Regions from separate parts of the Luteimonas sp. Soil_N_1 genome, predicted to be linked through region 2. Evidence: predicted binding sites of a transcription regulator. Region 2 holds the regulator's gene; each other region holds the start of a gene.
What was found. Region 2 encodes sigma-54, which starts transcription at its own class of promoters, with help from an activator protein. Its sites were predicted from a motif close to TGGCACGNGCNTTGC; they were not measured.
Positions count from the first base shown of each region.

Region 1: AC3A4E_RS04425 (prepilin-type N-terminal cleavage/methylation domain-containing protein) is a predicted target of sigma-54. The motif match lies at 4,697-4,711, and genes of this name have one in related genera.
Region 3: glnA (type I glutamate--ammonia ligase) is a predicted target of sigma-54. The motif match lies at 2,654-2,668, and genes of this name have one in related genera.

Region 1 covers NZ_JBDGKS010000001.1:964,372-971,392, reverse strand. Annotated here, with positions in the region: gene sucC (ADP-forming succinate--CoA ligase subunit beta) at 1-1,109, opposite strand, end outside; gene AC3A4E_RS04435 (sensor histidine kinase) at 1,306-2,901, shown strand; gene AC3A4E_RS04430 (sigma-54-dependent transcriptional regulator) at 3,034-4,464, shown strand; gene AC3A4E_RS04425 (prepilin-type N-terminal cleavage/methylation domain-containing protein) at 4,808-5,185, shown strand; gene AC3A4E_RS04420 (transposase) at 5,462-5,644, shown strand; gene AC3A4E_RS04415 (transposase) at 5,644-6,114, shown strand; partial or broken gene AC3A4E_RS04410 (prepilin-type N-terminal cleavage/methylation domain-containing protein) at 6,300-6,402, shown strand; gene pilB (type IV-A pilus assembly ATPase PilB) at 6,711-7,021, shown strand, end outside.
Region 2 covers NZ_JBDGKS010000001.1:1,255,591-1,262,611, forward strand. Annotated here, with positions in the region: gene ptsP (phosphoenolpyruvate--protein phosphotransferase) at 1-630, opposite strand, end outside; gene AC3A4E_RS05750 (HPr family phosphocarrier protein) at 630-899, opposite strand; gene AC3A4E_RS05755 (PTS sugar transporter subunit IIA) at 951-1,343, opposite strand; gene rapZ (RNase adapter RapZ) at 1,427-2,302, opposite strand; gene hprK (HPr(Ser) kinase/phosphatase) at 2,299-3,258, opposite strand; gene AC3A4E_RS05770 (PTS sugar transporter subunit IIA) at 3,255-3,728, opposite strand; gene hpf (ribosome hibernation-promoting factor, HPF/YfiA family) at 3,768-4,094, opposite strand; gene AC3A4E_RS05780 (RNA polymerase factor sigma-54) at 4,228-5,685, opposite strand; gene lptB (LPS export ABC transporter ATP-binding protein) at 5,722-6,441, opposite strand; gene lptA (lipopolysaccharide transport periplasmic protein LptA) at 6,441-6,929, opposite strand; gene lptC (LPS export ABC transporter periplasmic protein LptC) at 6,961-7,021, opposite strand, start outside.
Region 3 covers NZ_JBDGKS010000001.1:151,601-158,621, reverse strand. Annotated here, with positions in the region: gene AC3A4E_RS00805 (TonB-dependent receptor family protein) at 1-966, shown strand, start outside; gene phhA (phenylalanine 4-monooxygenase) at 1,037-1,939, opposite strand; gene AC3A4E_RS00795 (Lrp/AsnC family transcriptional regulator) at 2,070-2,543, shown strand; gene glnA (type I glutamate--ammonia ligase) at 2,709-4,118, shown strand; gene AC3A4E_RS00785 (TorF family putative porin) at 4,398-5,102, shown strand; gene AC3A4E_RS00780 (P-II family nitrogen regulator) at 5,131-5,469, shown strand; gene AC3A4E_RS00775 (ammonium transporter) at 5,489-6,865, shown strand; gene AC3A4E_RS00770 (N-acetylmuramoyl-L-alanine amidase) at 7,004-7,021, shown strand, end outside.

The sequences.
Region 1 (7,021 bases), 290 kb from region 2:
GCGGTAATGGCGAGGCCGGATTCGGCCAGCAGCTTCTTGCCCGCTTCGACGTTCGTGCCTTCGAGGCGCACGATCACCGGCACCTTGACGTCCACTTCCTTGACCGCGGCGATGATGCCCTCGGCAATCATGTCGCAACGGACGATGCCGCCGAAGATGTTGACGAAGATCGCCTTCACCTTGTCGCTCGACAGGATCAGCTTGAACGCCTCGGTCACGCGCTCCTTGGTCGCGCCGCCGCCCACGTCGAGGAAGTTCGCCGGCGAACCGCCGTTGAGTGCGATCACGTCCATCGTCGCCATGGCCAGGCCCGCGCCATTGACCATGCAGCCGATGTTGCCGTCCATGGTCACGTAGTTCAGGTCGTACTGGCTGGCACGCGCCTCGGCCTCGTCTTCCTGCGTGGCGTCACGCATCGCCGCCAGATCCTTGTGACGGAACGCGGCGTTGTCGTCGGAGTCGACCTTGCCGTCAAGGGCGTACAGGTCGCCATTGTCGAGGATCGCCAGCGGGTTGAGTTCGACCAGCGCCAGGTCCTTCTCGTTGAACAGGGTGTACAGGCCGCCCATGATCTTGGCGAGCTGGTTGGCCTGCTTGGCGGTCAGGCCGATCTTGAAGCCGATCTCGCGGCCCTGGTAGGCCTGGAAGCCTTCGACGAAGCTGACGTTGAGGCTCTCGATCTTCTCCGGCGTCTCGGCAGCGACCTGCTCGATGTCCACGCCACCCTCGCTCGAGACGATATAGGTGATGGACTGCGTGCCGCGGTCTACCAGCACCGACAGATACAGTTCCTTGGCGATCTCACCGGCTTCGGTGACCAGCACCAGATTGACCGGCAGTTCGACGCCGGCGGTCTGATAGGTGGCCATCTTGGTGCCGAGCATCTTGGCAGCCGCGGCCTTCACGTCGTCGGTGGTCTTGCAGAACTTCACGCCGCCGGCCTTGCCGCGACCGCCCGCATGGATCTGGGCCTTGACCATCCAGGGGCCATTGCCCAGGGAGTTCGCTGCTTCGACTGCTTCGTCGGCGGTGGACGCAACGCGTCCTGCCGGCACGGGGATGCCGTAATCGGCAAACAACTGCTTCGCCTGGTATTCGTGGAAGTTCATGTGGGGTCCGTACGGAGGAGGAAATGACACCGGTCGACGGGCGGCGCTGAGCGCGCGGCGGGCCGATGGGGTCCGCTATTCTCGCCCATGCAGCGGCGGCGGGCAAAACGCCGGTCCTGTCGCCCGCCGGCGCCTCCTATACTCGGCACCCCGTCCTCTGGGATCACGCCACGTGCCCCAGCCTGCCGCGCACCCGATGCCTCCCTCGCTGCTGCAGCGGGAACTGGCGTTGTTTTCCCTGTATCGCGTGCTGGAAGCGGCGCTGCTGGCGCTGCTGGTGTTCAGCCCCTGGGGCGCGGTCCTGGGCGAAATCACCGACCGGCCGGTGGCCATCGCGACCTGCATCGGCTACCTCATCGCCGCCAGCGGCCTGCTGTTGCATGCGCGACGCGCCGATGCCGCCCACGCCCACCACCACGCGATCGTCGGCGTCGGCGTCGATATCGCCGTGGCGACCCTGGTCACCCACGCCGTGCCGGAAGTCGCGCCCGGCATCGCGATGCTGCTGCTGTTCAACATCGGCGCCGCGTCGCTGTTCGTCAGCCTGCGCAGCGGCCTGCTGATCGCAGCGGCCGCCTCGGCCGCCCTGCTGGCCGAGCGCTTCATCGGCCTGTTCGGCACCGGCACCTTCGACCGGCCGCTGGCCGAGATGATGATGTTCGCGCTGGGCTTTTTCGCCGTGGCCTCGCTGACCCGCCAGCTGGGCAGCCAGGTCCGCGAGACCCAGGCGCTGGCCGACCGGCGTGGCGCCGAGGCGGCCAACCTGGCCGAAATCAACGAGCTGATCATCCGCCGCATGCAGACCGGTGTACTGCTGGTCGATGGCGCCGGTCGCATCCGCCTGACCAACGAAGCGGCCATGCTGCTGCTGGGCGACGCCGGCGCGCCGAACGCAGAGGGCGTGCACGGTCGCCCGCTCTCGCAGCTGGCGCCGCCCCTGGCGATGCGCCTGGCCGAATGGATGCGCAACGGCGCCGTCGACAGCACGCCGCTGGCGCTGCGCGAGCATGCCGACGTGATGCCGCGCTTCGTGAAACTGGTCGCCGGAAGCGACAACACCCTGGTGTTCCTGGATGACACCTCGCTGGTCTCGCGCCGCGCCGAATCGCTGACCCTGGCGACGATGGGCCGCTTTTCCGCAGGCCTCGCCCACGAGATCCGCAACCCGCTGGCGGCGATCAGCTACGCCACCCAGCTGCTGGAGGAATCCGACCAGATCGGCGAGGCCGACCGCCGGCTGCTGCAGATCATCCACCAGCAATGCATGCGCACCAACGGCATCGTAGAGAGCGTGCTGGGACTTGCCCGCCGCGAACGCGCGCGCCCCGAGCCGGTCGATCTGGTCGGCGCCGCGCAGGCCTTCCTGCACGACTTCCGCCTCATCGTCACCGAGGACAACGCCGAGGTCCGCATCAGCAGCGCCCAGCCGGCGCTGCGCGCGATCTTCGACCCGCGCCACCTGCAGCAGGTCCTGACCGCACTGGCCAACAACGCCGTGCGCTACGGCCGCCTGCCCGGCGGCCCGCCCCGCATCACCTTGCACATCGAGCAGGTCGGCGACTGCCCCACGCTCAGCGTGCTCGACCGCGGCCCCGGCATTCCCGATGCCGTGGCCGCCCAGCTGTTCCGGCCGTTCTTCACCACGTCCGAAAGCGGCACCGGTCTGGGCCTGTACATCGCCCACGAGCTGTGCCGGGCCAACGAGGCGCATCTTGAATACGTGGCCGTGCCCGGCGGCGGTGCCTGCTTCCGGGTCACCATGGCCGCCCGGCAGACGCTGCTGCAGCGCTAGGCGGCGACGGCGCACATCCGGCCCGGCCCCACGCCGTCCGGGCCGCGCCATGGGGTCACCGGTGTCAAAGTCGTCACGTTTGTCGAAAGCTGTCACCATGCGTCACATCAAAAACGCCTGCCTACCTGATCGATGAGCGAACACCGCAGCGTCCTGATCGTCGACGACGAGCACGACATCCGCGAACTGCTGGTCCTGACCCTGAGTCGCATGGGGCTTCGCACCGAGACGGCCCCCACCCTGGCGGCCGCGCGTGAACTGCTGGGCGCGTCCCCCTACGACCTCTGCCTGACCGACATGCGCCTGCCCGACGGCTCGGGCCTGGACCTGGTCGGCGAGATCAGCACCCGCTTTCCCGGCACGCCCGTCGCGGTCATCACCGCCTACGGCAACGTCGAAGCCGCCGTCGACGCCTTGAAGGCCGGCGCGTTCGACTTCGTCAGCAAGCCGGTCGACATCCACGTCCTGCGCGGCCTGGTCCACCAGGCGCTGGAACTGGGCGAGCGCGCCAAGCGCAACACCGACGAACACGCCAGCCGCCTGCTCGGCACCTCCGAGGCCATGGTCACGCTGCGCAACACCATCGCCAAGGTCGCCCGCAGCCAGGCACCGGTCTTCATCAACGGCGAGTCGGGCACCGGCAAGGAGCTCGTCGCCCGCACCATCCACGCCCAGGGCGCGCGTGCCAGCGGTCCGTTCGTACCGGTGAACTGCGGCGCGATTCCCACCGAACTGATGGAAAGCGAGTTCTTCGGCCACAAGAAGGGCAGCTTCACCGGCGCCCACAGCGACAAGCCGGGCCTGTTCCAGGCCGCCGACGGCGGCACGCTGTTCCTCGACGAGGTCGCCGAGCTGCCGCTGCCGATGCAGGTCAAGCTGCTGCGCGCCATCCAGGAAAAGTCGATCCGCCCGGTGGGCGCGTCGGCCGAAGTGCAGGTGGACGTGCGCATCCTGTCGGCCACCCACAAGGATCTCTCGCAACTGGTCAGCGACGGCCGGTTCCGCCACGACCTGTATTACCGCATCAACGTCATCGGTCTGAACGTGCCGCCGCTGCGCGACCGCGCCGGCGACCTGCCGCTGCTGTCGGACGCCATCCTGCGCCGCCTCGCGCAGGCCATGCACCGCCCGGCGCCCGTCCTGAGCAGCGATGCCGTTGCCGCGCTGGAGGGCTACGGCTTTCCCGGCAACGTGCGCGAACTGGAAAACGTGCTCGAACGTGCCCTGGCGATGGCCGACGACGAGCGCATCACCGCCGCCGACCTGCACCTGCCCGTCCCGCGCGGCAACGCCCAGACCGCGGCACGCACGACATCCCCCTTCGTCACCGGCACCCACCAGGCCCTGCCACCCAGCGCCGCGCCCCCGCCGCGCGACCCGCGCACCGTGAGCCCCTACGAAACTGCCGGCACCGCCCTGCCCTCCTTCATCGAGGACATCGAGCGCGCAGCCATCCAGCAGTCGCTGCAGGAACACCGTTACAACAAGACGAAGACCGCGGCAGCCCTCGGCATCACGTTCCGCGCGCTGCGCTACAAGCTCAAGAAGCTCGGCATCGACTGAGGCGCGGCGCGGTCCGCGCCCAGGCAAGTGACGCCCTCAAGCACGACCACATCCCGGCTCACGCGCGTGGTGAGTGCCCACCGCTGCAGACGACGCCAACGACGCGTATGTCCGTTCACAAGGACCCTAAGCGTCACCATGTGACCCATCGGGTCATCTTCGTTCAGCCAACATGCAGTCCGTAGCGCGATTTCGTGTCCAGCAACGCCCCGTGGACCGCGCGTGAAGCAGTTGGCACGCGTTATGCATCAGTCCCCGTGCACGTGCAGGTTGCACGGCTGCCCAGGGATCGGCACCAGCCGGCCACGCGGCACGTGACTCATCCACTCCTAGGGGAAATACCATGAAGAATCAGAAGGGTTTTACGCTGATCGAACTGATGATCGTTGTTGCGATCATCGCGATTCTGGCGGCGATTGCGTTGCCGGCTTATAACAATTATCGGATTCGCGCGGCTGAAAATGCATGCCTCGGCGAGGCAAAGGCTTACGTGAACTCTGCAGTAGCTGCAGTCCATGCCGACATGGAAGTTGAGGATTACGATAATCAAGCGTGTGGCGTAAGCACTGTCGCTATCGACGACGCCGCTGTTGCAAGCAATGGGACCATCACGTTCGCTGCGCCTGCGTCCCCGGACGGTGCCCGCGGCACGACCTGTAACGCTGGCAATGCGACTTGTCAGCTGGCAGCTGGCGGCGGCACGACCCCGAACCCCGACTGAATGATAGAAAGAACGGTGTCAGGGACAATTAAGTAGCTAGCCTTGCCCTGCCACCTTCGCGTTCGACTTGACGCCATGATTTGCATAAAACCCCGCCTCGGCGGGGTTTTTTGTTTAACCCGGATCGATTCCCGTCGGTATGACGGTGCCCACTCTTGCAACATCCGAGTTTGACAACGCGAACGCCACAGCGCCTATACGAAGCGCGCAACGCGCCGGGCATGGTCCACCCATGGCCCGCCACCCCAGACCCGACCTACCCGGCATCCCCAACACATCATCCAACGCGGCAACAATCGCCTGCCCTGCTTTCTGGACGATGGAGACCGCCATCGATACCTGAACGTGCTGGCCCAGGCACTGACGCGTTTCGGGTGCTGCCTCCACGCCTACGTCCTGATGACCAATCACGTCCACCTGCTGATCCCGCCGCCGGAGTCGGCGCACTGTCGCGCCTGATGCAGACCTTCTCGCGCAACTACGTTGGGCTGTTCAACGGACGGCATGGCCGCACCGGCACGCTGTGGGAAGGGCGATACAAAGCCTGTCTGGTCGACTCGGACCATTACCTGCTGGCTTGCATGCGCTACATCGAGCTCAATCCCGTCAGGGCATGGATGGTCGAGCGTCCGGATGACTACGCGTGGTCAAGCTTCCGCAGCAACGCGTATGGCCACCACGATCTGCTGCTCACGCCCCACGACACCTATCAGGCGCTTGCACCCGACCCTGCCTCACGCCGAACCGCCTATCGCCAGCTGTTCGAAGACGCGCTCCCGGCGGGACTGGCGGCCGAGATCCGCGCCCATCTCAAACAGCAACGCGCGTTCGGCGGCGACACGTTCAAGGCATGGGTCGAGGCCAGGACCGGCCGGTTCTCGGGCGTGCGTCCAGCCGGGCGACCTGTCAGCCGGGGAAACTGCCGCTGACCGTGCTTCTCGATCATCGAGGCGCCCTCGCAGTTCGTGACACGGGCGCAATCCCCCCCAGGAACGCTCTTCAAGATCACGACGGCTGTCCCAATGCGTTATTCGAAAGACAGCGTCTCTCGAATGTTTCCCTCTTTGGCCCGGTTATTGCGTCCGCTTTCACACGCACTACTAGGACGCCACCCATGCACCGCCCCGCACGCGGCTTCACCCTGATCGAACTGATGATCGTTGTCGCCATCATCGCCGTGCTGGCAGCCATCGCCCTGCCCGCCTACAACCAGTACCGCGTACGCACGGCTGAAAGCGCGTGCCAGGCCGAGATGAAGCACTACGCGAGCTTTGCACTGGTCGCGCTGCAGGACCAGCAGACCCCCGCCATCGCACCGCTTGGCGCCTGCACCAGCGCCGAGAACGCGACGGCACTGGGCGTCGACATCACGGGCACGCCGCAGCTGCCCGGCACCCGACAGACCCGTTGTGACATGCGCACCGGGTCCTGCGTCCTGCTCTGATCTTCTGTCGGCGCTGCGTGGCCTGCCTGCTCCATGCCGTGCGCTAAAGTGCCTGCATCCGCCCATCGGGACCTGCGTCGCATGAATGCCATTTCCACCGTCAACCTCGTCGGCATCACCGGTATCGCCCGTCGGCTGGTCCTCGATGGCGCACTCGACGAGGCGACCGCGCGCGAGGCGCTGGACAAGGCGACCGCCGCGCGCAAGCAGGTGTCGATCTATCTGCGCGAGCACAAGCTGGTCACCGCGGCGCAGATGGCGGCCGCCAATGCGGTCGAGTTCGGCATGCCGCTGTTCGACCCCACGACGATGGACGCGCAAGCGCATGCGGTGAAGCTGGTCAGCGAGGAACTGCTGGCCAAGCACGCGGTGCTGCCGCTGTTCAAGCGTGG
Region 2 (7,021 bases):
CAGCGCCTGTGGCGCATTGACGATCAGCGGCAGGTGCAGGCTGCGGGCGAGGATCGCGGTATGCGACAGCATGCTGCCGCCCGAGGTCACGATGCCCAGTACACCCTGCGCGTGCAGTCGGCCGATCTCTGAAGGCGCGATCGCATCGGTGACGAGGATCTCGCCTGCCACGCCCTGCAGTTCCGCCTCGTGGTCGTGCAGCGCGGCATGCACCCGACCGATGACATGGTCGATGTCCTCGATGCGGCTGCGGAAGTAGGCATCGTCCATGCCCTCGAACACTGCGGCCAGCCGGTCGCGTTGCAGACGCAGCGCGTAGTCGGCGCCATACAGGCCCGAGCGCACGAGTTCGTCGAGACCGTGCAGCAGTTCCGGGTCTTCGAGCAGCAGGGTGTGCAGGTCGAGGAACTCGCCGACTTCGTGTGCCAGAGCGCCATGCAACTGGTCGCGCATCGCGCGGATTTCGCCGCGCACCTGCTCGATCGCGGCGTGCAGCCGCGCGAGTTCGGCCTCGGCCTCGTCCGGCGCGACCCGGGCCTCGGCGACTTCCAGCGCATGCGGCTCGCGCACGCGTGCACGGCCAAGCGCGCTGCCGCGTGAGGCACCCTGACCGTGGAGGCCCTGCCGCATCAGCCCTCCTCGTCGAACCTGCGCTCGAACAGTGCGGCGGCGGCCTCCATCGCAGCGGCTTCGTCCTCGCCGTCGAGTCGCAGCACGACGTGGGTCCCGTGCCCGGCAGCCAGCAGCATCACCCCCATGATGCTCTTGGCGTTGACCTCACGGCCCTTGGCGACGAGCGTGGCGTTGCAGCGGAAGCCCGACAGCACCTGGACGAGCTTGGCGGTTGCACGGGCGTGCAGGCCGAGCTTGTTGGCGACGAGCAGTTCGCGTTCGATCATCGGGAAGCAGTCCTGGTACAGCGCGGGGGAAAGAGGGTGGAGCGGTACGACTCAGGCATCGTCGAGCAGGACGCCGTTGCGGGCACCCGCAGCCGCGGTCGCAGGCAACCCGTCGAGTGCGAGCTCAGGATAGTTCATCACCCTGAGCAGCATCGGCAGGCTCAGCCCCGACACACGCCTGGCCGGCGTGCCCAGACGCGCGAGCTGCGCGGCGACGTTGCTCGGGCTGGCGCCGTACAGATCGGTCAGGATCAGCACGCCATCGCCGCTGTCGACGCGCCGCATCGCCGCGCTCGCACGCGGCAACGCAATATCGGGGTCCTCGTCGAACGGCATCTCGAACACATCCGTCTTCAACGGGAGCTGCTGCATCAGACGGGTCGCGACGGCGAGCATCGCCGAGCCGATGCCCTCGTGGGTCAATAGGAGTACGCCAACGGCCATCTGCAGACGTTAGCAGAGCAGGGGGATCACCCGGAAGCATTGCGGACGCGATGATGCGTCCATGCGCACGCACGCGCCTGCCTTCAGTCGAGTTCCCGGTGCCAGGTGGCCACGTCGCGCCAGCCCTGTTCGCGCGCATGCCGCGCCAGCGTCTCGGCGAGGTACACCGAACGGTGGCGACCGCCACTGCAGCCGAACGCCACGGTGACGTAGCTGCGCGTGTCGCTGCGCAGGCGGGGCAGCCAGTTGCCGAGGAACTGCGACACCTGGGCAACGAACTCGCCGACCAGCTCCTGGCCTTCGAACCACGTGCGCACGTCGGTATCCCGGCCCGACAGCGGCCGCAGTCGCGGATCCCAGTGCGGGTTGGGCAATGCGCGTGCATCGAACACGAAGTCCGCGTCGGGCGGCACACCGCGCCGGTAGGCGAAGGATTCGAACAGCAGCGAGACCGACTGGTCCTGGGCCAGGTCGAGCTCGGTGACGATGCGCCGGCGCAACTGGTGGACGTTGAGGTCGCTGGTGTCGATGACCGTGTCGGCGAGACTGCGAAGCGGCCGCAGCAGATTGCGTTCGAGCGCGATCGCATCGGCCAGCGACAGGCCGATCCGGCTCAGCGGATGGCGTCGGCGCGTGTCGGCGAACCGGCGCAGCAGCACCTCGTCGCCGGTCTCGAAGAACACCAGTCGCGGGTCGAGACCCAGCGCGCCGACGTCGGCCAGCCAGCCGGGCACCCTCGACAGATCGGTGTGGCGGTTGCGGACGTCGATGCCGACTGCCAGCCGACGCGGCGGTTCGTCCGCGCGGGTCAGGTTGGCGACGAAGTCGGCCAGCATGCCGGCCGGCAGGTTGTCGACGCAGTAGAAGTCGAGATCCTCCAGCGTACGCAGCGCGACCGACTTGCCGCTGCCCGACAGACCGCTGACGACATAAAACAGCGGCGGTGCGGTGTCGCTCACGAGGATCCCCGTTCGAGAAACTGCGAATGCCGGGCAAGGAACGCCGCGGCCGGATCCAGGCCCTTGGTCCGCAGGATATGGGTGCGCGTGGCGGCCTCGGCCAGCACCGCCAGGTTGCGGCCGGGCATCACCGGCAGGGTGATCAGCGGAACTTCCAGATCCAGCACCTGGCGTACGCCCAGATCACCGGTCAGGCGCACCATGCCGTCGCCGTCGCCCGCCATCGTGTCGGCGTTGGGCCGGCTGAGATGGATGATCAGCCGCAGGTACTTGTTCCGCTTGACCGCGGTGTCGCCGAACATCTGCCGGATGTTGAGCACGCCCAGGCCGCGCAGCTCCAGCAGGTCCTGCAGCAGTTCGGGGCAGGTGCCGTCGAGCACGTCGGGCGCGATCTGGGTGAACTCCGGCGCATCGTCGGCCACGATGCGGTGGCCGCGGGTGATCAGCTCTAGCGCGAGTTCGCTCTTGCCCGAGCCGGATTCGCCGGTGATCAGCACGCCGATCGAATACACCTCCATGAAAACGCCATGCAGGGTGATGCGGGGCGCGAGCTGGCGGGCGAGGTGGTACTGCAGCAGGTTCAGCAGCTCGTGGCCGCGGTTGGGCGAGCTCCACAGGGGCGTCTGCGACTCTTCCGCGGCTTCGCGCAGATCCTCGGGGCAGGGTTGTCCCTTGCTGATCACCAGCGCGAGCGGGCGGTACTGCATGACGCGTTCGATGGTCTCCCAGCGCAGTCGCGAATCGAGACCGTCGAGCCAGGCCAGTTCCTCGGTGCCGAGGATCTGGACCTTGTTGGGATAGATGATGTTGAGATAACCCGCGAGCGACGGACGTCGCGCGATCGTGTCCACCGCTTCGAGTACCCGGCGGGCACCGTGTTGTCCGGCAAGCCAGCGCAGGGCCAGCTTGTCCTGCAGATGCGCGAAGAGTTCCTGGGCCTGGATGCTTGCGTTCATGCCGGAAGCTGCCCGCTTCGCGGCGCGCGTTCGAGCAGGTGGTTGCGCAGCCGGGCCAGGTCGCGCGCATCACGCAATGCGTCGCGGAACTCGGCGTCGGAGAAATGTTCCACCAGTCCGGACAGGGTCTGCAGATGCTGGTCGACCTGGTGGTCGGGCACGCACATCGCGAAGACGAGATCGACCGGCTGGCCGTCCGCGGCGCCGAAATCGATGGGGTGTGACAGCCGGAGGAATGCGGCACGGGGTTCGCGGAACGCCGAACTGCGTGCGTGGGGAATCGCGACACCGCGTCCGATTCCCGTACTGCCCATCTGCTCGCGCGCACGCAGTGCGTGGGCGAGCAGCGGGGTCAGGGTGGGAGAGTTGCCGGCCAGCAGACGCGCGGCGGCATCCAGTACGACATCACGCGAGCCGGGCGCCACCAGCATCACGATGCGGTCGGCGGCGAGGAGATCGATGAAGGACATGCCGCGCGTTGCCCGGGGCTTTCGACGTGGAGCCGCAGCCTAGCCGAAAGTGCCGTCGCGTGCAGGGTTCTCGCCGCGATGGTGGTCGACGACCTTCTTGCGGTGCTTGACCAGCAGGCGGTCGAGCTTGTCGGCAAGCTGGTCGATGGCGGCATACATGTCGGCGGCGCTCGCATCGGCGTGCAGCGTCTTGCCGGCGATCAGTACGGTGGCTTCGGCCTTGTGGTGTGGCTTGTCGATGCTGAGCTGGGCGCGGATATCCAGCGGGCGATCGAAATGCTTGGCGAGCTTCTGCAGTTTCGTATCGACGTAATCGCGCAGGGCGGGCGTCACCTCGATCTGGTGGCCATGGGTTTCGACATGCATCGGCAACCTCCTTCTACGGTTCGGGAAGGACCCGCCCGCGATCGCGGGCGATCGGGTCCAGAGTAGCGCGGCCGGGGCGCGGTGCAAGCGCCGTCGGTCACATCTACATCGACCACGTTAGGGCGGAGGAAGTTCAGGCGATGCGAACGCGCTCGTGCGAGGACACGATCTGCAGGGCTTCGCGGTACTTCGCCACCGTACGCCGTGCAACGGGAACGCCTGCGGCCTTGAGCAGGTCGGCCAGGCGCGCGTCGGACAGCGGCTTGCGCGGGTCTTCTGCATCGACGAGCCCGCGGATCATCTGCTGGATGGCGGTGCTCGACGCCTCTCCGCCACTGCCGGTGCCGACGCCGGAATCGAAGAAGTCGCGCAGCGGAAGCGTGCCGCGCGGGGTGTGCACGTATTTGCGCGCGACCGCGCGTGACACCGTGGACTCGTGCATGCCGATCTCCTCGGCGACCTCGCGCAAGGTCAGCGGCCGCAGTGCGCGCTTGCCGAACTCGAGAAAGCCTGACTGCTGCCTCGCCAGGCAGCGCACCACCTTGAGCAGCGTCTCACCGCGCGCCTCGATGTTGCGGAGCAGCCAGCGCGCTTCCTGCAGTCGTCCCTTGAGATAGCCGGCGTCACTGGAGCCCGCGTGCTGGATCATCTGCTCGTAGCCGCGATGGATGGTCACGCGCGGAAAATGCGAGCCGGCCAGCGTGACCTTCCAGACGCCGTTCTGGCGCGCGATCACGCAGTCCGGGGTGACGTAGTTGTCGTGCGGGACGTTGCCGATCTGCGCGCCCGGGCGCGGATCGAGACTGCGCAGCAACTGCAATGCGGTCGCGGCTTCCTCGGGCGGGCAGCCCAGCGCATCCGCCAGTCCCGGCGCGCCGAGCTTGGGCAGACGTTCGATGTGATCACGTGCGGCCAGCAGCGCGACCGAGCGGCCGGGCGTATCGACGTGCAGCGGTTCGAGCTGCAGGCGCAGGCATTCGCCGAGATCGCGTGCGCCCACGCCGACAGGGTCGAAGCGCTGCACGCGGCACAGCACCGCAGCGACTTCGCCGGCGGTGGCGCGCGTTTCCGGCAACAGCGCCGCGACGATGTCGTCCAGCGATTCGCGCAGATAGCCGTCGTCGTCGATCGCGTCGATCAGCGCGATGCCGATGTTGCGGTCGCGCGGCGAGATCGTGCTCAGGTGCAGTTGCCAGGACAGATGGTCCTGCAGGCTTTCGGACTGGATCATGCGGTCGGCGGCATCGCCGTCACCGTCGTTGTCGCCGTGGCCCTGACCGCTGCCGCTGCCGCGTTCGTTCCAGCCGTCGTCGCCATCCCACGCAGCGGCGGGTTCGGCATCGCCGTCGCGACCGTTGTCGTCGTGATCCTGACGGCTGTTGTCCTGGTCCTGCGTGTGGCCGCGTTCGGACAACGGCTGCGCGGAGATGGACTCGGGTTCTTCCCAGTCGAGCAGCGGATTGCTTTCGACCGCGGTGGTGATCTCGGTCTCGAGTTCCACGGACGACAGCTGGAGCAGATGCAGCGCCTGGCGCAACTGGGGCGTCAGGACGAGGTGTTGCCCCAGCGATGTCTGCAGACGTGGCTTCATCGACTCCGGAACTCTCCGACCGGATGCGTGCGCCGCCTACAGACGGAAGGATTCCCCCAGGTAGACGCGACGCACGTCAGGATTGGCCAGCAGCGCTTCCGGAGCCCCCTGCGCAAGCACGCCGCCGTCACTGAGGATATACGCCCGGTCACAGATCCCCAAGGTCTCGCGGACGTTGTGATCGGTGATCAGCACACCGATGCCACGTTCCTTGAGATGGGTGACGATCCGCTGGATCTCGCCGACCGAGATCGGGTCGACGCCGGCGAAGGGTTCGTCGAGCAGCATCATGCGCGGATTGGCCGCAAGTGCACGGGCGATCTCGACCCGGCGCCGCTCGCCACCCGACAGGCTGGCGCCGGCCTGGTCGGCGACGTGGGTGATCTGCAATTCGTCCATCAGGTCGGCCAGCGCTTTCTGGCGACCGGCCTTGTCCAGGTCCTCGCGCAGCTCCAGCACCAGCATGATGTTGTCGGCGACGCTGAGCTTGCGGAACACCGACGGTTCCTGCGGCAGGTAGCCGACGCCGCGCTTGGCGCGGGTGTACATCGGCTCGGCAGTGATGTCGTGGCCGTCGAGCACGATGCGGCCGGCATCGGCCGGCACCAGGCCGACGATCATGTAGAAGCATGTCGTCTTGCCGGCACCGTTGGGGCCGAGCAGACCGACCACCTCGCCGGCATCGAGCGTCAGGCCGAATTCCTTGACGACCTCGCGCTGCTTGTAGCGCTTGCGCAGACCTTCGGCGACGAGCATCAGCGGCCGCCCTGCGCCGCAGGCGCCGGCTGCTGCGCCGGGGTCTGGTTGCGCGGCTGGAACTGCATACGCACGCGCCCCTGGCCTTCACCGCCGCCCTGCACCTGGCCGGTCGACATGTTGTAGACGATGCGCTGGCCTTCCATCTTGCCGCGCCCCGGCTGGTTGACGACGGCATTGCCGGTCAGCACCACGGTGTCGTTGGGCATGTTGTAGTCGGCCTGGGCCGCAGTCGCATCGACCCAGCCGCCGTCGTCCATCTGCTGCTTCATCTTCACCGGGCCACCGGTGAGGATCACGCGCTGGAATTCGCCACGGCTGCGGCGCACGTCCGCGCGGGTCGCCTGGATTTCCAGAGTGCCCTGGGTGATGGTCACGCCGCTGGTGAACAGGCAGGGCAACTGCTCGTTGCTGACCGAACAGTCGCTGCCGCCGGCGTCGACGTCGAGCGGCTGGTTGCGGTCCGAGGACTTGGCAGCTGCAGCCATCGGCAATGCCAACGCTGCAAGCAGGAGGAGACTAGCGGCGGGTGTTGGGGTCATTGCGGAGTTTCACATTGGAGAGGAGTTCGATCCGTCCC
Region 3 (7,021 bases), 1.1 Mb from region 2:
GACGAGCGCAATACCGTCGAGAACCGCGACCAGTTCGCGCAGGCCTACTGGGCCTTCGCACCGCGCTGGTCGCTGCTGGCCGGCGTGCGCCACAGCGAAGTCGAGTTCACCTCGCGCGATGCCTACATCACCGCGACCAATCCCGACGACAGCGGCCGCGTCGCGTTCCGTCAGACCTCGCCGGTCGCCGGCATCACGTTCGCGCCGCATGACGACCTGCGCGTGTACCTGTCGGCCGGTCGTGGCTTCGAGACGCCTACCTTCAACGAACTCGGCTACCGCGCCGACGGCGGCGCGGGCTTCGCGTTCGATCTGGCGCCGGCGATCAGCGACAACCTCGAGCTGGGCACCAAGTGGCGCGCGCGGTCGGGCACCACGCTCAACGCGGCGCTGTTCCGCGCCGAGACCGACGACGAGCTTGCGGTCGCGCGCAATGTCGGCGGCCGCAGCAGCTTCCAGAACATCGGCCGCGCACGTCGCCAGGGCGCGGAGCTGTCGCTGCGCCAGCCGCTGGGCGAATCGCTCGATCTGAGCGTGGCGGCGACCTGGCTCGATGCGACCTTCCGCGACGATTACCTTGTCTGCACCGGGGCCGGCTGCACCGTGCCGTCAACACCGGTCGCCGCAGGCGCGCGCATTCCGGGTGTGCCGGCGCGGCAGCTGTTCGCACGTCTCGACTGGACCGGCGGGCCGTGGAGTGCGGCGATCGAAGGTGTCGGCGTGGGTGATGTCGTCGTCGACGATCTCGCGACCGGGCGCGCGGCCGGCTACGCCCTCGTGCACTTGGAAGGCGCACGCCGCTGGCGTTTCGATGCCGGCGAGTTGCGGACCTTCGTGCGCATCGACAACGTGCTCGATCAGGCCTACATCGGCTCGGTGATCGTCAACGAGGGCAATGGCCGGTTCTACGAGCCGGGCCCGGGACGTGGGCTGATGTTCGGCGCGCAGTGGACGTGGAACCGGTGAGGAGTCGGCGTCGCGTGCGCACGCCACGCGACGCAAGGAAACGGGTCAGCGCGAACGCCGACCCGCACCTTCAGACATCGCCACCCGCCGTCCATCCCTCGCCCGTGCCGCGATGGAACACGCGATCCTCGTCGCGCACCGTGCCTGCGCCTACCGTGTCCTGCTGCGCCAGGCGCGCATAGATCGGAGTGAAGTCCGGGCCGGTCGCGTCCATCAGCTGTTCGAAGCTGTCGATGACGAAATAGGTCTTCTGGTAGGTGTCGATGCGGTAGCGCGTGCGCATGATGCGTTCGAGGTCGAAGCCGATGCGGTTGGGCGCGTCGGACTCCAGCGAGTAGATCGATTCGCCCTTCGACGACACGATGCCGGCGCCGAAGATGCGCAGGCCATCGGCCTGCTGGATCAGGCCGAACTCGACCGTGTACCAGTACAGCCGCGTCAGGTTCTGCAGCGCGTCCGGGCCAATGCCATGCGCTTTGACGCCGCCCTTGCCGTAAGCCTCCATGTAATCGGCGAACACCGGATTCATCAGCAGCGGCACGTGGCCGAACAGATCGTGGAAGAGGTCGGGTTCCTCGATGTAGTCGATCTGGTCCGGGCGACGGATCCACCACGTCACCGGGAAACGACGATTGGCGAGGTGGTCGAAGAAATCGAGTTCCGGCAGCAGGCCTTCGACGCCGAGCAGCGTCCAGCCGGTCGCGGCTTCCAGCACCGCATTGAGCTCGGTGAATTTCGGAATCGCGTCTGGCGTCATGCCCATCGCGTCCTGCGCCTGCAGGAATTCGTCGCAGGCGCGGCCGACCAGCAGTTCGCGCTGGCGGGCATAGAGCGTGGCCCAGGTCGCGTGGTCGTCGGCGCTGTAGGTGTCCCACGGCTGCTCGACGATGCCGGTGGCATAGACCGGCACCTTGCCCTTGTCGGTGTGCAGGTTCTCGACGCGGCGCGGGGCGTTCGACGGCTGGGCGGACATGGCGACTCCGGTGGAATTCATCAGATCCACGACGATAGCGCCGTTTCGCCGCAACAGGCTTGCGTCATTGCGCGTCCACGCCGCATACGCGCAATAATCCTGCGTCGATACGCAATTCAGGACAATGATCATGGCTGCCGCCGATCTCGATCGCACCGACCTGCTGCTGCTGGCCGAGTTGCAGCGCAACGGTCGCCTGACCAATGCCGACCTTGCCGAACGCATCCATCTGTCGCCCTCGGCCTGCCTGCGGCGGGTGCAGCGGCTGGAACGTGACGGGGTGATCGCCGGCTATCGCGCCGACGTCAGCGCCGAGCGCCTGGGCCTCGGCCTGCAGGCGTTCGTGCGCGTGCAGCTCAAGCACCACGACAGCGCCGCGGTCGCCGGCTTTGCCGCGCTGGTCAACGGCTGGGAAGAAGTGGTGGCCTGCCACGCGCTGACCGGCGACATGGATTACCTGCTGCAGGTCGTCGTGCGCGACCTCGAACACTTCTCGCGCTTCCTGCTCGACCGCCTGCTCAACCAGCCCGCGGTCGACGACGTGAACTCGAGCTTCGTACTGCGCACCGTCAAGGCCGACCGCGGCCTGCCGCTGCCGAGTTGACGCACCAACAAGGTGCATCTGTAGGGATAACGCACCAATCACGTAGGTGAATTGGTTCCGCCGGGCAGTGCGGAATGTGTAAATGATTGATTCGATTGAGCCTGAGGAGTTGGCACGGCCATTGCGTTATCCAGGACACAATCAACACGCAAGGCGGTCGTTCCGATGTCCACCGAAAATCTCGAAAAGCTGATCAAGGACCACAAGATCGAGTTCATCGATCTGCGGTTCACCGATATGCGCGGCGTGCAGCATCACGTCACGTTCCCGAAGTCGATCATCGAACCCGGCCTGTTCGAGGACGGCAAGATGTTCGACGGCTCGTCGATCAGCGGCTGGAAGGGCATCCAGAATTCCGACATGGTGCTGCTGCCCGACGCGTCCACCGCGTTCGTCGATCCCTTCACCGCCGATCCGACGCTGGTGCTGACCTGCGACATCCTCGACCCGACCACGATGCAGTCGTATGAGCGCGACCCGCGCGGCATCGCCAAGCAGGCCGAGGCGTTCCTGAAGTCCAGCGGCATCGCCGACCAGGCGTTCTTCGGCCCCGAGCCCGAGTTCTTCATCTTCGATTCGGTGCGTTATTCGAACGAGATGGGCCACACCTTCTTCCACATCGAATCGGAAGAAGCGCACTGGAACTCGGCCAAGGAATACGAAGGCGGCAACAGCGGCTACCGTCCCGGTATCAAGGGCGGCTACTTCCCGGTGGCCCCGCTCGACTCGCTGCACGACATCCGCGCCGAGATGTGCAAGACGCTGGAACAGGTCGGCATCGAAGTCGAAGTGCACCACCACGAAGTCGCGAACGCAGGCCAGTGCGAGATCGGCACGCGCTTCAACTCGCTGGTCGCCAAGGCCGACGAACTGCAGACGATGAAGTACATCGTCAAGAACGTCGCCTTCCGCAACGGCAAGACCGCGACCTTCATGCCCAAGCCGATCGTCGGCGACAACGGCAGCGGCATGCACGTGCACCAGAGCCTCGCCAAGGGCGGCACCAACCTGTTCACCGGTGACGGCTACGGCGGTCTGAGCCAGACCGCGCTGTGGTACATCGGCGGCATCTTCAAGCACGCCCGTGCGATCAACGCGTTCTCGAATGCGTCGACCAACTCCTACAAGCGTCTGGTGCCGGGCTTCGAAGCGCCGGTGATGCTGGCCTACTCGGCGTCGAACCGCTCGGCCTCGTGCCGCATTCCGTACGTCGCCAACCCGAAGGCGCGCCGTATCGAAATGCGCTTCCCCGATCCGATGCAGTCCGGCTACCTGACCTTCGCCGCGCTGATGATGGCGGGTCTGGACGGCATCAAGAACCAGATCGACCCGGGCGGCCCGAGCGACAAGGATCTCTACGACCTGCCGCCCGAGGAAGAGAAGAACTTCCCGACCGTGTGCCACTCGCTGGACCAGGCACTCGACGCGCTCGACAAGGACCGCGACTTCCTCAAGGCCGGTGGTGTGTTCTCCGACGACTTCATCGATGCGTACATCGCGCTGAAGATGAAGGAAGTCACCGCGTTCCGCGGCGCGACGCACCCGCTCGAATACCAGATGTACTACGCGATCTGACGCACTTCCACGGGGTCGGCCACTGGCCGGCCCCGTTGCGTTTCACCGCCCGACGGCGGCGCCTCCCTCCCCCACGGTGGGCGGCACCGCCGACAGGCGCACGGAGTCCGGGATTCAACCGATGGATTGGACAGCGGCCGCACAGACGCCATAGAGCGTCGGTCGTGGCGACGGCAGCCAGGGGGCGCCGACGTCGAACGTTCCGCCTGCGAAAAGAACAACAACAGACGCAGTACGCACTGACCGGGGAGGGCTTTCCATTCATTTGAGGAGCCTGTCATGTCGTCACGCAAGAACGCACTCGCCACACTGCTGTGCGCAGGTCTGCTGTCCGCCGGTGCCGCGCACGCGGAAGTCTCCGGCTCGATCACGCTGACCAGCGATTACCTGTTCCGCGGCGTCACCCAGACCGACGAAAAACCTGCCCTGCAGGGCGGTGTCGAATGGGCGCACGAAAGCGGTTTCTACGTCGGTACCTGGGGCAGCAGCATCAGCTGGCTGTCCGATTCCGATCCCGACGTCTCCAGCCAGCTCGAGCTCGACGGCTATGTCGGCTTCCGCGGCGATTTCGGCGACAGCGGCTTCGGCTACGACGTCGGCGCCGTGCACTACTGGTATCCGGGCAGCTATCCCGCCGGCTTCAACAAGGCCGACACCACCGAGCTCTACGCCGGTGTGAGCTGGAACATTCTCAGCGCCAAGTACTCGTACGCCGTCACCGATCTGTTCGGCATTCCCGACTCCGACGGCAGCAGCAATCTCGACGTCGCCGTCGGCTGGGAGTTCGCCCCCAGCTGGACGCTCAACGGCGCCGTGGGCAAGCAGTGGGTCGCCGGCAGCGCGGGCACTGCGACGTACGCGTTCTGGTCGGCGGGTGTGGGCAAGTCGTTCGACAACGGCTTCGACATCGCACTGAACTTCAACGACAACGACCTGATCGGTCCCGACGACACCATCACCCTCGCCGTCACCAAGTCGTTCTGACGCGGCGCGCGCGCATCTGGAGAGCCACATGAAACTGATCATCGCGATCATCCGCCCGTTCAAGCTCGACGAGGTCCGCGAGGCACTCGGCGAAGCCGGTGTCACCGGCCTGACCGTCACCGAGGTCAAGGGCTTCGGCCGACAGAAGGGCCATACCGAGCTCTATCGCGGCGCCGAGTACGTCGTCGATTTCCTGCCCAAGCTGAAGATCGAATGCGCGGTCAGCGACGACGTGTTCGAGGCGGCGATCGAGGCGATCACCAAGGCGGCGGGCACCGGCAAGGTCGGCGACGGCAAGGTGTTCGTCCTCGCCCTGGAACAGGCCCTGCGTATCCGCACCGGCGAAATCGGCGCCGACGCGCTCTGACCCCACGGAGATGTCTGACATGAAAAAGATCGAGTCCCGCGGGTGGAAGACCCGGATGCAGGCGCTGTGCCTGATGCTGTTGTGTGCGTGCGCGCTGTTCGGTGTGGCAGGCAGCGCATTCGCGCAGGACCTGCCGGCGGCCGAGACCGCCGTGGCGGTGGTGGAAACGGCTGAAGCCGTGACGTTCGACAGCGGCAACGTGGCGTGGATGCTCACCTCCACGCTGCTGGTGCTGCTGATGGTGGTGCCGGGCCTGGCGCTGTTCTACGGCGGCATGGTGCGTTCGAAGAACGTGCTGTCGGTGATCATGCAGGTGCTGGTGGTGTTCTCGGTGGTGATCATCATGTGGGTGGCCTACGGCTACAGCGCGGCGTTCACCGAAGGCAACGCGTTCTTCGGTTCGTTCACCGAAAAAGCATTCCTGCGCGGCATCACCGCCGAGACGGATGCAGGCGGTCTGCCGGAATTCCTGTTCATCGTGTTCCAGTCGACGTTTGCCGGCATCACCACGGCGCTGGTCGTCGGTTCCTTCGCCGAGCGCATCAAGTTCTCGGCGGTGCTGCTGTTCTCCATCCTGTGGGTGACGTTCGCCTACCTGCCGATGGTGCACATGGTGTGGAGCGGTGAAGCGGGCTTCCTCGCGCACAAGGGCGTGATCGATTTCGCGGGCGGCACGGTGGTGCACATCAATGCCGGTGTCGCCGGTCTGGTGGGCGCGTACTTCCTCGGCAAGCGTCTGGGTTACGGCAAGGAAGCGATCAAGCCGCACAGCGTGCCCTTCACCTTCATCGGTGCATCGCTGCTGTGGGTGGGCTGGTTCGGCTTCAACGCGGGCTCGGCGCTCGCCGCCGATGCCAGCGCGTCGCTGGCCATGCTCAACACCATGGTCGCCACCTCGGCCGGTGTGGTGGCGTGGAGCATCGTCGAAGCCTTCACCAAGGGCCGTCCGTCGGCGCTCGGCGCGGCTTCGGGTGCGATCGCGGGTCTGGTCGGCATCACCCCGGCCGCGGGCACCGTGGGGCCGATGGGCGCCTTGGTGATCGGTCTGGCGGCAGGCGCGCTGTGCGTGTGGGGCGTCACCGGTCTCAAGCGCTTGCTGCGCGCCGACGACAGCCTCGACGTGTTCGGCGTACACGGCATCGGCGGCATCGTCGGCGCCCTGCTGACCGGCGTCTTCAGCGCGCAGTCGCTGGGCGGCACCGAAGTCGATCTCGCGATCGGCGCGCAGGTCTGGGTGCAGTTCATCAGCGTCGCGTTCACCGTGCTGTGGTGCGCCGTGGTCACCGCGGTGGTGATGCTGATCGTCAAGCTCGTCGTCGGTCTGCGCGTGACCGAAGACGAAGAGCGCGAAGGTCTGGACATCGTCTCGCACGGCGAATCGGCCTACGAGAAGTAAGCGACACTTGGCGTCCGCGCAGCCGCGCGGACGCCGGCAAAGCAAGCGGGGCCAGCGGGCGACGGCGGGGAAGGCCGGCGCCCGCTTTTTCTGTGCGTGCGGGTTGCGTTGCCCGGCGTGGCACGGTGCAATGCGGCCATGTCGAAAATTCTGCTT